4 regions of the Vibrio sp. Vb1574 genome follow, and region 3 is predicted to be linked to each of the others. Evidence: predicted binding sites of a transcription regulator. Region 3 holds the regulator's gene; each other region holds the start of a gene.
The links. The regulator PurR, encoded in region 3, represses purine synthesis genes. The targets are predictions, from matches to a motif close to TNANGNAAACGTTTNCNTNA.
Positions count from the first base shown of each region.

Region 1: the regulator PurR is predicted to act here: its motif matches at 1,870-1,889, upstream of metK (methionine adenosyltransferase).
Region 2: the regulator PurR is predicted to act here: its motif matches at 1,631-1,650, upstream of R7O12_RS17710 (formate--tetrahydrofolate ligase).
Region 4: the regulator PurR is predicted to act here: its motif matches at 2,155-2,174, upstream of purM (phosphoribosylformylglycinamidine cyclo-ligase).

Region 1 covers NZ_JAWOTC010000001.1:368,481-372,701, forward strand. The annotation lists gene tkt (transketolase) at 1-1,719, opposite strand, end outside; gene metK (methionine adenosyltransferase) at 2,035-3,189, shown strand; gene R7O12_RS01635 (DUF2189 domain-containing protein) at 3,592-4,221, shown strand, end outside.
Region 2 covers NZ_JAWOTC010000034.1:1,431-5,651, reverse strand. The annotation lists gene R7O12_RS17715 (inosine/guanosine kinase) at 176-1,480, shown strand; gene R7O12_RS17710 (formate--tetrahydrofolate ligase) at 1,717-3,465, shown strand; gene glgC (glucose-1-phosphate adenylyltransferase) at 4,004-4,221, shown strand, end outside.
Region 3 covers NZ_JAWOTC010000059.1:3,445-7,665, forward strand. The annotation lists gene R7O12_RS22415 (TVP38/TMEM64 family protein) at 1-20, opposite strand, end outside; gene R7O12_RS22420 (TfoX/Sxy family DNA transformation protein) at 135-725, opposite strand; cyclic di-GMP riboswitch class I at 842-931, opposite strand; gene purR (HTH-type transcriptional repressor PurR) at 1,219-2,223, opposite strand; gene torD (molecular chaperone TorD) at 2,691-3,338, opposite strand; gene torR (two-component system response regulator TorR) at 3,605-4,221, shown strand, end outside.
Region 4 covers NZ_JAWOTC010000001.1:1,782-6,002, reverse strand. The annotation lists gene purN (phosphoribosylglycinamide formyltransferase) at 243-899, opposite strand; gene purM (phosphoribosylformylglycinamidine cyclo-ligase) at 1,051-2,091, opposite strand; gene upp (uracil phosphoribosyltransferase) at 2,271-2,897, shown strand; gene R7O12_RS00010 (uracil-xanthine permease family protein) at 3,014-4,221, opposite strand, start outside.

The DNA of each region.
Region 1 (4,221 bases), on a different contig from region 3:
TGAAGTTAGTTGCTCAGCGGCTTTCACTGCAAGCTCAACCTCAGAACCTGTTGCGATAAGGATTAGCTCAGGCTTACCTTCGCTATCTTTCAGGATGTAAGCACCTTTCGCGATGTCTGCGACTTGTTCAGCAGTACGCTCTTGTTGCGCTAGGTTTTGACGAGAGAAGATAAGTGCAGTTGGTGCATCTTTACGTTCAATCGCTAGTTTCCATGCAACTGCAGACTCAACTTGGTCACATGGGCGCCATGTGCTCATGTTTGGAGTTACACGTAGAGACGCCATTTGCTCAACAGGTTGGTGAGTTGGGCCATCTTCGCCAAGACCGATCGAATCATGCGTGTAAACTTGGATGTTCTGAATTTTCATCAGCGCAGCCATACGCATTGCGTTACGAGCGTATTCCATGAACATTAGGAATGTTGCGCCGTAAGGAACGAAACCACCGTGCAATGCGATACCGTTGATGATAGCAGTCATACCGAATTCACGTACACCATAGTGGATGTAGTTGCCAGAGAAGTCCTCCGTTTCTAGAGACTTAGAACCAGACCACATGGTCAGGTTAGAAGGCGCTAGGTCAGCAGAACCACCCATAAACTCAGGAAGCATTTGACCAAACGCTTCTAGTGCATTTTGCGATGCTTTACGTGATGCAATGTTCGCTGGGTTTGCTTGAAGATCGGCAATGATTTGGTTCGCTTTTTCTTCCCACTGTGCAGGAAGTTCGCCGTTTAGACGACGTTTAAGCTCTGCCGCTTCAGCAGGGTAAGCTGCAGCGTATGCTTCGAATTTTTCATTCCAAGCTGCTTCTTTCGCGGCGCCCGCTTCTTTTGCATCCCACTCAGCGTAAACATCTGCCGGGATCTCAAATGGGCCGTACTCCCAACCTAGGTATTCGCGAGCCGCTTGGATTTCATCGTGACCTAGTGGTGCACCGTGACAGTCGTGCGAACCAGACTTGTTAGGAGAACCGAAACCGATAATTGTTTTGGTACAGATAAGCGTAGGACGTGGGTCCGCTTTTGCTGCTTCAATTGCTGCGTTGATCGCGTCTGAGTCGTGACCATCGACTGCTGGGATTACATGCCAGCCGTACGCTTCAAAACGCTTAGGTGTATCGTCAGAGAACCAGCCTTCAACGTGACCGTCGATAGAAATGCCGTTGTCATCCCAGAACGCGATCAGTTTGCCTAGACCTAACGTCCCAGCAAGAGAGCATGCTTCATGCGAGATGCCTTCCATTAGACAGCCGTCACCCATGAACACATACGTAAAGTGGTCAACGATATCGTGACCTTCTTTGTTGAACTGTGCCGCTAGTGCTTTCTCTGCGATCGCCATACCAACAGCGTTAGTTATGCCTTGACCTAGAGGACCCGTTGTTGTCTCGATACCAGGCGCGTAGCCGTACTCTGGGTGACCTGGGGTTTTTGAGTGCAATTGACGGAAGTTTTTCAGATCGTCAATAGATAGCTCGTAACCGCTTAAGTGCAGTAGAGAGTAAATAAGCATTGACCCATGACCGTTTGACAGCACAAAGCGATCGCGGTCGGCCCACTCTGGGTTTGAAGGGTTATGGTTTAGGTGAGAGCGCCAAAGAACTTCAGCGATATCAGCCATACCCATTGGTGCGCCTGGGTGGCCTGAGTTAGCTTGTTGAACACCATCCATGCTTAGAGCACGAATTGCATTGGCAAGATGTTTACGAGACGACATGTCTGCTCCTGAGTACATTAAGCGAAACGAAAAGTAGGTCATAATTCTCTCAAAGCCCTGTTGGGTGTGCAAACGTTTTCCAGTCCAAAACCTCACAAATATTGCACCTTTCGCGCCAAATCGTTCGAAGTTCTTAAAATTATCAATAAATCAGGCAAACGTTTGGTTATAACAAAAACCAAAAAAGAGCTTGTAATTCGAGCAATCAAATTTAGAATAGACGTCTAGATGTAGATACACCTACAAAAATTAGTATTAATTTGCGCTGGAGAGTTTATCATTCCCCAGTTTTAAACCAGATATAGTGGAGCTAACATGGCTAAGCACCTGTTTACTTCTGAGTCAGTATCAGAAGGTCATCCAGATAAAATTGCAGACCAGATTTCTGATGCGGTTCTTGACGCGATTCTAGAGCAAGATCCAAAGGCTCGTGTTGCATGTGAGACTTACGTTAAAACCGGTATGGTAATGGTGGGTGGTGAAATCACGACTTCAGCATGGGTAGACATCGAAGAGTTAACTCGTGAAACCGTTCGTGAAATCGGCTACGTACATTCAGATATGGGCTTTGACGCAGATTCTTGTGCGGTACTAAACACAATCGGTAAACAGTCGCCAGATATCAACCAAGGTGTTGATAAAGCTGACCCTAAAGAACAAGGTGCAGGCGACCAAGGCATCATGTTTGGTTACGCTTGTAACGAAACTGAAGTACTAATGCCAGCGCCAATTACTTACTCTCACCGTCTTGTTCAAAAGCAAGCAGAAGTTCGTAAAAACGGCACACTACCTTGGTTGCGTCCTGATGCAAAATCTCAGGTAACATTCCAATACGATCAAGGTAACATCGTTGGTATCGACGCGGTTGTTCTTTCAACTCAACACTGTGATTCAATCTCAACTTCAGACCTGCGTGAAGCGGTAATGGAAGAGATCATTAAGCCAGTGCTACCTTCTGAGTGGATCAACAAAGAAACAAACTTCTTCATTAATCCAACCGGTCGCTTCGTAATCGGTGGTCCTATGGGTGACTGTGGTCTAACTGGTCGTAAGATCATCGTAGATACCTACGGCGGCGCAGCTCGTCACGGTGGCGGTGCGTTTTCTGGTAAAGATCCATCAAAAGTTGACCGTAGTGCAGCATACGCAGCACGCTACGTAGCGAAAAACATCGTAGCGGCAGGCATGGCTGACCGTTGTGAGATCCAACTTTCTTACGCAATCGGTGTTGCTGATCCAACGTCTATCATGGTGGAAACGTTCGGTACTGAGAAAGTATCTCACGACATCATCATTGAAGCGGTTCGTCAATTCTTCGACCTACGTCCATACGGTCTACAAGAAATGCTTAACCTTCTTCAACCTATCTACAAGAAGACAGCGGCTTACGGTCACTTCGGTCGTGAAGAATTCCCGTGGGAAGCAACAGACAAAGCTGCACTTCTACGCGATTTCGCTGGCATCAAATAATCAAGCCAAGCAAGAATCAATCAAGCCCTCGCCTATGGTGGGGGCTTTTTATTTTCAGCAACTTTTATCTAGTCATTTCGACTCATACCGCCCTGCCCCACAAAGCAGTCCTGTTTCTCCCTCATTTTTATACCGAATAAATTTTAAGCAATTATTTGTAAATTATCCCATCTCCGCCAATAGTTAAAATATTGTTAACTCCAATTTAAATAGAGACGTCGGATGCTGGCGACTGTGGAAGCAACACTTAAGTAAAGACATGAGTCAGGCATCTTTATGGCCGATACCAAACTAAGCCAATGCTCAGATGTAAACTTGAAAAAGTCGCTTCAAGTTTGACTGAACAAAAACCGCTGTCAGTTGGTATAAGCGGATAATGTGGGAATAAATCAAGGAGGAGTTATGCCTCGAACTGTTAATCCATCGGACTTCCACAACAAGCGAAAGGAAGTGCCAGACAACGAATACGCCAGAACCATACCGTGCAATACGGTCAATCTTTCTGCACCTTTTCATTGGCTAGCATTAGGTCTGCATGATTTCGTGCGAATGCCACTTATTAGTGCTTTCTATGGCATCTGTTTTATGGCGGCTGCGATAGGCATTGTTTTGCTCGTACAGTGGCAAGGCACACACTTGGTCGTCATGCCCAGTTTGATTGTTTACATGTTAATCGGTCCGTTTCTCGCGCTGGGCTTGTATGATGCCAGTTGGGAGAGAGAGCGCGGACACAAAGCAAGCTTGCTCCATTCAATGAAAGCGATCGGTCGTAACTCAACATCTCAATGGGCGTTCGCCGTGTTACTCGCAGTGTGTATGATATTTTGGATGCGCATTGCCGCTCTACTTCATGCGCTCTACCCTTCTGTTCAAGGGGCACCTTTAAGTGAGTTCCTACCCTTCCTTGTCATCGGCTCTTTAGTTGGCTTTGTTTTGGCTTGTGTGGTGTTTAGCATTTCAGCCTTTTCTATTCCGCTCATGATGGAGCGTCGCGTAGACATGATGACCGCTGTATTTACCAGCTTTAATGCA
Region 2 (4,221 bases), on a different contig from region 3:
TTTAAAAAACAACCCATTGCAATACGACAAGCGTCATAAATTGCAGCTGCTTTGGTTGCTATTTACTCAGCTCGCTGATTTTTTCAGCGAGCAGACTTCTTTGTAATAAATCGCCACGATTTTCATTTTTTTGTGATACAATCCCGCCTCTTTTTTTTCTCACTCAAGAACAAGCATGAAGTTTCCTGGTCAGCGTAAATCTAAACACTACTTCCCAACTCACGCTCGAGATCCATTAGTAAACCAAATCCGACAGGCACCTAAGCTATATCGCCCAACTATTGTTGGTGTCGGTCAAACCATTGTAGATATCGAAGCACGTGTAGATGACGCGTTTTTAGAGAAATACAACCTGAGTAAAGGACATTCGCTCGTTCTTGAAGAAAGCAAAGCAGATGCACTTTACGAAGAACTGGTTGAGCAAGGCCTGATCACACACCAATACCCAGGTGACACGATTGGCAATACTCTTCACAACTACTCGGTTTTAGCCGATAGCAAATCCGTTTTGCTCGGTGTGATGTCTAAGAACATTCAAGTCGGTTCTTTTGCTTACCGCTACCTTTGCCGTACGTCTTCACGCATGAACCTTAACCATTTACAAACGGTAGATGGCCCTATTGGTCGCTGCTACACCCTAATTTCTCAAGACGGTGAGCGTACATTTGCTATCAACGAAGGTCATATGAATCAACTACTTCCGGAAAGCATTCCTGAAGAGATCTTTGAGAAAGCATCAGCCCTGGTTGTTTCTTCTTACCTAATGCGTGGTAAAGAAGAAGATCCAATGCCTAAAGCGGTACAAAGAGCGATCGACTTTGCTAAGAAGCACGATGTCCCTGTTGTACTTACGCTAGGGACAAAGTACGTTATCGAAGGTAACGCACAGTGGTGGCAAGAATACATTCGCGAAAACATTTCTGTTGTCGCTATGAATGAAGAAGAAGGTGCGGCGCTAACAGGTGAAACAGAGCCGCTAGCTGCTGCTGATAAAGCACTTGAGTGGGTTGATCTCGTACTTTGTACAGCAGGACCAAATGGTCTGTACATGGCTGGTTACACCGACGAGAAAGTAAAACGAGAAACCACACACGACATCCTTGAAAGCTCCCTCGAAGCCTTTAACCAGTACGAGTTTAGTCGTGCGATGCGTAAAGAAGACTGTCAAAACCCAATGAAGGTCTACTCTCACATCGGCCCTTACCTTGGTGGACCACTAGAGATTAAGAACACTAACGGTGCAGGTGATGCAGCCCTTTCAGCCTTACTGCATGACATGGCAGCAAACTCTTTTCACCAAAAAGAAGTGCCTAACTCAGAAAAGCACGAAGTACGATGCTTAACCTACTCCTCACTTTCTCAGATTTGTAAATACGCAAACCGAGTAAGCTATGAAGTGTTGACGCAGCACTCTCCTCGCCTATCGCGAGCGCTTCCTGAACGAGAAGATAGCTTAGAAGAGACTTATTGGGATCGTTAAAACGACAACTTTAAAGCTAAAAATATATCAAGGTCACCATTTGGTGGCCTTTTTGTTTTTATCTAGCACTATAACGAGTAGATTTCGTTAGTATGTCGCACAATACGAAGCAGTAAACTCTTTACAAGCCTAACCGAAACAGTACCATCACCAAGCAGACCTTTGCCTCACAATAATACTCGTTATAACTCAGGTAGTTTTTCAACGCTACCCGTGTGCCACTTTGGGGATTCTCCATGCAGTCAGATATCGAAATTTGCCGAAACACACCACTTTTTTCTATTGATGTTATCGCGGAAAAAGTAGGACTATTGCCCGAAGAGTATGACACTCACGGGAAGCACAAAGCCAAAGTCCACCCAAAATGTTTGGAACGACTCAAAGCAAATGATGACGGTAAACTTGTACTCGTCACTGCGATCACGCCGACTCCTCTTGGCGAAGGAAAAACCGTTACGACGATAGGCCTGGCGCAAGGTTTAGCAAAGCTTAATCAATCTGTTATTGCATGTATAAGGCAACCTTCGATGGGACCCGTCTTCGGTATTAAAGGTGGCGCAGCGGGCGGCGGTTATTCTCAAGTAGCTCCAATGGAAGAGTTAAACTTACACCTTACTGGTGACATTCACGCAGTGACAGCGGCGCACAACCTTGCTTCAGCCGCTCTTGACGCTCGCTTGTTCCATGAGCAACGCGAGGGTTATGATGCCTTTGAATCACGCACCGGGTTAAGAGCACTTAAAATCGACACGGCAAGTATTACTTGGAAACGAGTGATGGACCATAATGATCGTGCACTACGTAAAGTCAAAATTGGCCTCAATGATGCAGGAAAAACCATCAATGGTTTCGAGCGTGACGAAGGGTTCGATATTTCAGCCGCTTCCGAGTTAATGGCTATAATTGCACTAGCCAAAGATTTAAAAGATTTACGTCAACGTATCGGGAAAATTGTCGTAGCGTACGATTTGAACGGAACCCCCGTCACTACGGAAGATCTACAAGTTGCAGGAGCAATGGCAGTAACACTAAAAGAGGCGATTGCACCAACACTGATGCAAACTCTAGAAGGTGTTCCTACGTTGATCCATGCAGGTCCATTTGCAAACATCGCCCATGGAAATTCATCCATTATCGCGGACGATATTGCGCTAAAACTGTCAGGTTACACGGTAACTGAAGCCGGTTTTGGTTCGGATATGGGATTTGAGAAAGCGTGTAACATTAAAGCTGCTGCCGCCAACAAAGCTCCTGACTGTGTAGTGATCGTAGCAACATTACGCGGCCTCAAAGCGAATTCTGGACACTACGATTTACGGCCAGGTATGGCTATTCCAGATTCCATTTTTAATCCGGACCAAGCAGCATTGGAGGCTGGGTTTGAAAATTTAAAATGGCACATAAATAACGTTCATAAATACGGTTTACCTGCTGTCGTTGCCATTAACCAGTTTCCACAAGATTGTGTGAAAGAGCTTAAAGCTCTTGAAGAGCTGATTCACCAATTCAATCCCGAAGTTAAAGTAGCCATCAGCACCGCTTTTTCGCAAGGCGGACAAGGCGCAACGGAACTAGCTCAACATGTTATTGATGCGTGTACCACGCCTGTAGAGTTTTGTCCGTTATACAACAAAGAGCAATCATTACTCGAAAAGCTCATGACAGTATGTGAAGCGGGCTATGGAGCAACCAATATAGAAATGACTCCTATCGCGACTGAACAGCTCAAACATTTTGAGCAATTAGGCTTTAACAACTTAGCGGTTTGCATCGCGAAGACACCACTATCGATAACCACAGACTCCGCAGTCAAAGGCGCACCAACTGGTTTTACCGTCCCAATCCGCGAGCTGCGCTTGTGTGCGGGCGCAGGATTCATTTATGCATTATCTGGATCCGTGATGACGATGCCAGGCTTACCTGATAAACCCGCATTTATGAATTTAGATCTTGATGATGAAGGAAATATCGTCGGTCTCTCTTAGTGCAGTGATAACGTATCACTATCAGTGATAGTGAACATATTCATTGAGTGAGTGGTCTACTTACCTATCCACTCACTCTCAACAACTGTGAAAAGAGTTGTCTCAGGCCTTCTACTCTTGAATTGTTGATACAAAGCTCTCTTGCCTTACATCAACGCGCCTGTTTTAGACCTTTAGAGTTAAGACGCTAACCCTAAGCCTTGTTTAGCCATAGTTATTAAGCTAGAAAACCCTATTTATCTTCTTGTTTTGTAGCCACTTTACATTGTAAATCCATACTTGTTGACCTCTCCTTTCTACAATTTTGCGCCAATTTGATGCACGGGCTATTTAGCGCTTCACTAATATGGTGCAGTTGTCTTACAGTGAAATTTTAACCTCCTTGATTTTTAAGGAGATATTCTATGGCTCGATTCTTGTAGTAGACTTTTCACTAATAAGCACATTAGCACATGCTTTTCAAAACCTCTGCGTTGCATACCACCTCCTTCAGGTTAGCACCGTTTTGATGCATGTCAGAAAAGGGAAAGGGAATACTATGGAAGACGCACTCGCCGTAATTTTAGCAGGAGGGATGGGGTCTAGACTCAGCCCACTCACCGATGACAGAACCAAGCCAGCCGTACCTTTTGGCGGAAAATATAGAATTATAGATTTCACACTAACCAATTGTTTACATTCGGGTTTACGCAAGATCCTTGTTTTAACCCAATATAAATCTCATTCACTTCAAAAACACTTACGAGACGGCTGGTC
Region 3 (4,221 bases):
AATATCAGTTTCTTATTCATAATTTTGATTCCAATTTGGGATATATGTAATAAGACAGTAGGAAAACCGAAAAAATTTCACAAAAAAACCGCAGATTAGACTGCGGTTTTACAAGATAGTTTTTAGGCCGACTTTTATTGGAGGCCGTTCATCAACTCATCTCGGCGAGCTTGAGGTACCACACTCCAATGAGTGCCGTTGATAGCACCTTCTAGTGCCCATAGCAACTCAATGTTGACGGTTGCAGAGTGCGTATCTCTTATCGCTTTATAGGCGTTAAGCGCACCTTCCTCTTCAAGCTTCTCTACGGATTCGATGCCGGCTTTTTTTAGCATGCGCTCGGTAGCCAGTCGTAAGTTAGGCAAATCTTTCAAACGGTTAGGCTTTGTACTTGCTTGCTGTTCTTTCTCAAGCTTTGCCTTTTTCAATGATTGATTCGCTACTTCGATTAAGCGTTCGCTTGATTCCCATAAATCGCTGGAAATAGCGTAGTACTTTGTAACGACTGGAAAGCCACGTTTTTTATAAACGTAAGGCTTTAGCCCTTGTTTCTCGAAGTCAGATGAAGTTTTTTGGTCTGCTCTGATATGAAGCTGATTGTTTACCACTAGTGCAAACATTGTTTCATCAGCGAATAGTCCGAAGCCACCAAACATTGAGCGCGACTTGATATTACCAAGTGCCTCAAATAGCTTCATAGAGTCTTTGAGTATCGGTTTATCCATGTTTTGTTATCTCGGTGTAATTAATATTACGCCACCAAAAGTCAGGTCCGAGAGAGTAGCAAACATGCGTAAAAACAATGTCATTACAGAGTAAAGTCATTGCTTACACACTTGCCATCGGTAACCCCGCTACCTTCCATATCGTAATATGGTTCAGGCCGGAGGCTTTGCGTCCCACTCTTTCGAATGGTTTGCCCTGTGCGTGACACAATGAGCATACTTCTTATATTGAATTAACATCACGGTTTAGCGTTAAAAGTGTGATTTCGGTTCAATAAAAATGATAGATTGAATGCTCTATTTTGCATATGGAAAGGTGCAAATTGGCCTTTGAAAAGGAGTTCTTAATATATATTACATTTATATAAAACAGGGAGTTAACGTTAGTCAATTGTTATTAGAGTGGTGTGAAGTATTAGAGAATGCTTAATTTTTCCAAAAAAATAAGCGCCCCTGTAGAGCGCTTATTTAACACGGTTAAATACAGTGAAATTTAGTTCATTTTTTTCACAGTATTTCGAATTACAAGCTCAGGTTGCATCTCGAAAATTCGTTTTTCGTGTTCTTTATCTTTGATACGCTCAAGTAGAATTTCGAATGCATTTTTACCAACACGACGTTTAGGTTGGTGGATAGTCGTTAGCGGTGGAGAGAAGTATTCTGCAAGCTCGATGTTGTCGTAGCCGATCACTGAAATATCTTCAGGAATTTTGATCCCGTTTTGTTGCAAGCGGCTCATTAGGCCTAGAGCCATTGTGTCGTTAAAACAGAATACCGCCGTCGGGCGCTTGTCCATTGCGGTAATTTTATCTGCAACTAATACGGCCGTATCACATTCAAAGTTACCTTCAAGGATCCAGTCTTCATTTACAGCTAGGTTCGCTTCGCTCATTGCGCGACGGAAACCTGCAATGCGCTCTTGGCAAGCAAGCTTTTCAAAATGACCGCTTAGACAAGCGATATCCGTATGACCATTGTCAATCAGATGTTTGGTTGCAATGTAGCCACCTTCTTCTGAGTTATCCATGATCTTGTCTGCTTGTGAGCTCTCTGGGCCCCAATCCATGACCACTTTAGGAATGTCCGCATGACGGTCAAGCATCTCTTTTAGTTCTTCGGTTAAGTCAGAACACATCACTAGGATGCCATCAACGCGCTTTTCAGCCAGCATACGAATGTAATCGCGTTGTTTTTCGTAAATCCCGCCTGTGTTACATAAAATCAGAGTATAGCCTTGGCGGTAACAGTAGCTCTCAACGCCATCAATCACTTCTGAGAAAAATAGGTTAGTTGATTGAGTTACTAACATGCCAATCGTACGAGTTGAGTTGCATTTTAGGCTGCGTGCAACGGCACTTGGCGCGTAATTCAGCTCGTCAACGGCTTTCATTACTTTTTCTTGCGTTGCTTCTGCAACGAAACGCGTTTTATTGATAACGTGCGAAACTGTCGTAGTGGAAACGCCGGCTAAGCGAGCAACGTCTTTTATCGTGGCCATAAATGGTGTCCTGTATCGAGCTACTGAAATATGTCGTATTGGATGTACCTGATGCTCTAATGGTTTCACACCTAGCAATATAAAATTGGCGCTAAGTGTCTCGGCAGCGGTTGATCCAAGTGCGACAAAAGGGTGCGTAGCAGCATCGGTCGATGAATTTTATCTTTTTTCTATCTGATGAGAAATTGCCATCAACCTGTTAAGAAAACACAAAAACCGCTATATTTCAGCGGTTTACATATAAATCATATTTAATCGTTTGCGCTCACATTTTAGCCCTATGTGGACTGACTAGCAATGTTTTCAGCACGAGATTTGTGTATTTGAAGTCACATTTTGACTGCTAAATAACCAAGCGTCTTTGCGCTAAGTTAAGGCAAACGAATATTATACCCAAGTTACTTACAATTGGTCACTTTCGGCATACAGGAAGCCCGATAGGCAGGCTCCCTAAAAATAGGCGGCAATTATTCACCAAGAAGGTAGGCGCTGTCTAGTTTACAAAATGCAACTAATAGTTTCGCGACACTCGAGTAAAATCCAAATTCGTCGAATTGTTTACATTTGTCTGAAAACTGAGGTAACCAAGACATCAATTGTTGCTGGATAAAGTCGTTTTGTTTAACGAAGGCTTCTTCCATGTGTTTTTCTTGTTCAAGCTCGTTTGAGCGGATAATCATGTTCCCGAGAAAGTCGAGCTCAACGGCTAAGTGATCCGCAGGTTCCTTTAGGTTTTCGTCTACTTGAACGCCAAATTCAGCCATCAACTTTTCCATTTCCTCAGCTGGCTTGTCATTCAGTAAACCTGATTCACCAATGTATATGGATGCGTAAGGAAGAGCGCCGTATTTTTCTGTCTTCAAAAACAGTTCACAAAAGTCAGCTGCAAGCTCTAGTTGTGCATCTTCACGATCTTGTAACCGATTCAATGCATCAACTAGGCTATCAACGGCTGGTTTTAGCGACTCATTTTCACCTAAACCTGCGAGAAAACTGCGAATTTCAACACTGTGATAGGCTTCCAATTCTTTCTCTGTTAGTTCTTTTGCGAACAAGCTCGAAAACCACCAGTAAATTTCAGCGCGTTTTTCATTAAAAGCTTTCACTTCTTGCATTTTGGGCTCCTGAATGATGCTTCAAGTCATGCATCACAAAGTCAATTAGGGATATCCCCTAAGTGTAATCAATTAAAATGAATAGCAGTAACTATAATTGTTATGTTTTATGGTCAAAAATGACCGTTTATTAATAGCAATGGGCAAGCTTGTTTTGAATCAATAAAAACGCTAAATCTTGCGTTTTAATGTATCTATGACTAGAAATGTTACTAGTTATGAATAGAATACGTCTTGGATAATAAGAAGACAGAAAAGTGGTGTAAATGAGCTATCACGTATTAGTCGTAGAAGATGATGTTGTAACTCGTAGTAAGCTTGCGGGATATTTCCAAAATGAGGGCTACCAAGTCAGCGAAGCAGAGAGTGGCGCAGAAATGCGTGAAGTTTTGCAAGCGGGCGATGTAGACCTGATCATGCTGGATATTAACCTGCCTGGTGAAGACGGCCTGATGCTTACTCGTGAGTTACGTAGCCAATCGGATATTGGTATCATATTAGTAACAGGACGCACGGATAGCATTGATAAAATCGTAGGCCTAGAAATGGGTGCTGACGATTATGTGACAAAACCTTTTGAACTGAGAGAGCTGTTAGTTCGCGTTAAAAACTTGCTGTGGCGTATTTCAGCGGCGCGCAGTGGCAGCTCGAAAGCGAATGAAACCAGTGAAGAGCACATTGTGCGCTTTGGGGAGTGGACATTCGACATTCAACGTCGCGCACTTAGCCGCAACGGTGAGCCAGTAAAACTAACTAAAGCAGAGTATGAACTTTTGGTGGCATTATCGTCTTATCCTAACCAGGTGTTAAGTCGTGAGCGTATTTTGAACATGATCAGCCATCGAGTGGATGCGCCGAATGACCGCACCATTGATGTTCTTAT
Region 4 (4,221 bases), on a different contig from region 3:
AAGACGTAACTGATAGAAATTTCTCATAAAACACCTCGTCAGTCTGAACGGTGAAGAACGAACCAGATGCAGAATCTACTTTCCGAGTGTTATGTTACTCAAGTGGTTATGGGATTTTTTAGAATGCTGGGTTTTAGGTTTCTAGTCTCACCATGGTTTTCTTGAATCAAGTTTATAAGTATTAAAACAACCAAGAGCAGCCCTCAGGCTGCTCTTTTGTGCTTGGAGTTTATTATTCAGGGCTACTCATCTGAGGCGTACCCATGTACGCCAAGCTCTGCGCCATCTAAATAGGCTTTACCATCCTTCATGATCAACCGCTCGTCTACCAGCCACTTAGCCACCATAGGGTAGATTCGGTGCTCCTGCGCCTGAACACGTGCCGCAAGTACACTAGCATCATCGTCTTCGAACACAGGAACTTTTGCTTGCAGTATGACAGGGCCACCATCAAGCTCTTCCGTTACAAAGTGCACACTCGTACCATGTTCTTTATCGCCAGCATCAATTGCTCTCTGGTGTGTGTGTAGCCCAGGATATTTTGGTAGAAGAGAAGGGTGGATATTGATCATCTTACCCATGTAATGAGAAACAAATGCGCTGCTCAGAATGCGCATGTAACCAGCAAGAATAATCACGTCTGGTTGGTATTCATCTATTTGACTCATTAGCTCTGCATCAAAGCTTTCACGCGAGCTGAATGCTTTAGGGTCGACAAAGTGACCGTCCACATCAAACTTTTTTGCACGTTCTAAACCAAAAGCATCTGCTTTGTTAGAGAACACGGCTGCCACTCGTGCGTTTGGCATGCTGTCTTCGCAAGCTTCCAAGATAGCTTGCAGGTTACTTCCGTTACCCGAGATGAGGACCACAATGTTTTTTAGGGTATGGTTTTTCATGATGTCGAGAGCGCCTTGGTATTGTAGGTTGGAGTTATGTAGCTTCTAAACTACCTACTAATAGAATGGTTTTTAGTGTTCTAGATAGCAAAATGAGGACCTAGTCATCTAGTGTCCTCATTCTTCTTATCTTTTGAGCTCGATTTGCAAATTATTGGATTTCAACTTGCTCTTCGTTCGCGTCTGCTTGTGCGATTTGACCAATCACCCACGCGTTTTCGCCTTCTTCTTTAAGAAGAGCAACTGCTGCGTCTGCCTGGTCTTTCGGTAGTGCGACGATTAGACCTACACCACAGTTGAATGTGCGGTACATTTCGTGTGTGTCGACGTTGCCTTTCTCTTGTAGCCACTTGAAGATAACTGGCCATTCCCAACTGTTACCATCGATAACTGCTTTCGTGCCTTCAGGCAGTACGCGTGGGATGTTTTCCCAGAAACCACCACCAGTGATATGAGAAATCGCATGGATGTCGTGTTTCTCAATCATCTTAAGTGCTGACTTGATGTAAATTTTTGTTGGTTCTAGTAGGTGCTCACCAATAGTGCGGCCTGCTAGCTCTTCGCTCTTATCTGCACCAGATACTTCTAGGATCTTACGGATAAGGGAGTAACCGTTTGAGTGTGGGCCGCTTGAGCCAACAGCGATAAGTGCATCACCAGCAGCGACTTTCGTGCCGTCAATCACGTCTTCTTTTTCTACTACGCCAACACAGAAACCAGCTACGTCGTAGTCTTCGCCTTCATACATGCCCGGCATCTCCGCAGTTTCGCCACCAATTAGGGCACAACCTGCTTGAACACACCCTTCAGCGATACCTGAAACAACATCCGCTGCGGTATCAACGTCTAGTTTGCCTGTTGCATAGTAATCTAGGAAAAACAGTGGCTCTGCGCCTTGCACGATAAGATCATTTACACACATTGCCACTAGGTCGATGCCGATCGTGTCGTGCTTGTTCATATCCAGTGCTAGGCGAAGTTTTGTGCCAACGCCATCAGTACCAGAAACCAGTACAGGTTGTTTGTATTTAGTTGGCAATTCGCATAGCGCGCCAAAACCACCGATACCACCCATAACTTCAGGGCGACGAGTACGTTTTACCGCACCCTTAATACGATCCACAAGCGCGTTGCCTGCATCAATATCTACACCAGCGTCTTTATAGCTAAGAGAAGAGTTGTTACCACTCACAGGGAAGTCCTCGGTATTAAGTTGGATATGAAAACGGCGCTATTCTAACAGTGCTTAAACATAGATAGCAAACGTTTGCGTCTGTTTTTTTCTTTAGTGATTTATCCTGATATCCCTGTGAAAATCATGTATAATCTGAAGGTTTGTTTAAATATTGCCAACTATAGCCGGAGATGGACATGAAAGTTGTTGAAGTAAAGCACCCTCTAGTAAAACATAAAATTGGTCTAATGAGAGAAGGTGACATCAGCACAAAACGTTTTCGTGAGTTAGCGACTGAGGTCGGTAGCCTACTTACTTACGAAGCAACGTCAGACTTTGAAACAGAAAAAGTGACCATTGATGGTTGGAACGGTCCGGTAGAAGTAGACCAGATTAAAGGTAAAAAAGTAACCGTAGTGCCAATCCTACGTGCAGGTCTAGGCATGATGGATGGAGTTCTTGAGCACATGCCAAGCGCACGTATCAGTGTTGTGGGTATTTACCGTGATGAAGAAACGCTTGAGCCAGTTCCTTACTTCAACAAGCTTGCTTCAAACATCGAGGAGCGTATTGCGCTTGTTGTTGACCCAATGCTTGCAACAGGTGGTTCTATGATTGCTACTATCGATCTCCTAAAAGAGAAAGGTTGTAACCAAATCAAAGTGCTGGTACTTGTTGCTGCACCAGAAGGTATTGAAGCGCTAGAAAAAGCACACCCAGATGTTGAGCTATACACTGCGGCAATCGATGAGAAGCTTAATGACAAAGGCTACATCGTTCCGGGTCTAGGCGATGCAGGTGATAAGATCTTCGGTACTAAGTAATTCTTTGATGTATTACTATGACTGAACAGAAAAAGGCTTGGTGAAAACCAAGCCTTTTTTGTATCTACAAGAGGAGAAGAGTAAGGCACGCCACCTAATAAAGCGGCGCAAACGAACTATTTCGCGCTTTCTTCTTCCATTTGTGCGTTATCCACAACGTGGTTTTCACCTAAATCGTTTGGTAGCACAAGGTTAAGAATAATTGCCACGATACCGCATAGGCTCACACCCTGTAGACTGAACTCACCAATACCGAAAGCCATACCACCAATGCCAAACACAAGTGTTACGGCAACAATCACTAGGTTACGAGACTTATGTAAATCAACGTTATTCTTGATCAGTGTGTTGAGGCCTACCGTTGCGATGGAGCCGAACAGCAGAATCATGATGCCACCCATAACAGGAACTGGAATCGTTTGAAGAACCGCACCTAGCTTACCTACCAATGCAAGTACGATTGCGGTGATTGCTGCCCAAGTCATGATCACAGGGTTAAATGCTTTGGTTAGCATTACCGCTCCTGTTACTTCACTGTAAGTGGTGTTTGGTGGAGCACCCACCATCGAAGCTGCGATAGTTGCCACCCCGTCACCTGCGATTGTGCGATGAAGGCCTGGTTTTTTCAGGTAGTTTTTACCTGTAACGTTTGAGATAGCAAGCATGTCACCTACGTGCTCAACCGCAGGTGCGATAGCGACAGGAATCATGAACAAAATTGCGTTGATATTGAACTCTGGCGCGGTGAAGTTTGGCATGGCTAGCCAAGCCGCTTGTTCTACGGGAGTGAAATCAACCACACCGTAGAATAGAGAAACAGAGTAACCAGCAAGAATACCACCAACAATAGGAACGAGCTTCAAAAAGCCTTTTGCAAAAACGCTGAGTACAATGGTTGTGAGCAGTGAGACCGCCGAGATAATGATCGCAGCATCACCATTAACTAGCTGTGCAGCTCCATCACCAGTTTTACCTACCGCCATGTTCACTGCCGTTGGGGCAAGGCCAAGGCCGATAACCATGATCACAGGGCCAACGACAACGGGCGGGAGAATTTTATGGATAAATCCAACACCACGCACTTTGATCATCGCCCCTAGAGCCACATAAACTAAGCCCGCTGCCATCAAGCCGCCCATCGTTGCACCGATACCCCAAGTTTGGATACCGAACATAATAGGAGCAATAAACGCAAAAGAAGAGGCAAGGAAGATGGGAACAGAACGTTTAGTCATTAATTGGAAGAGGAGAGTACCGACACCGGCACCAAAGAGGGCTACGTTTGGATCAAGGCCAGTTAGGAGCGGCACAAGCACCAAAGCAC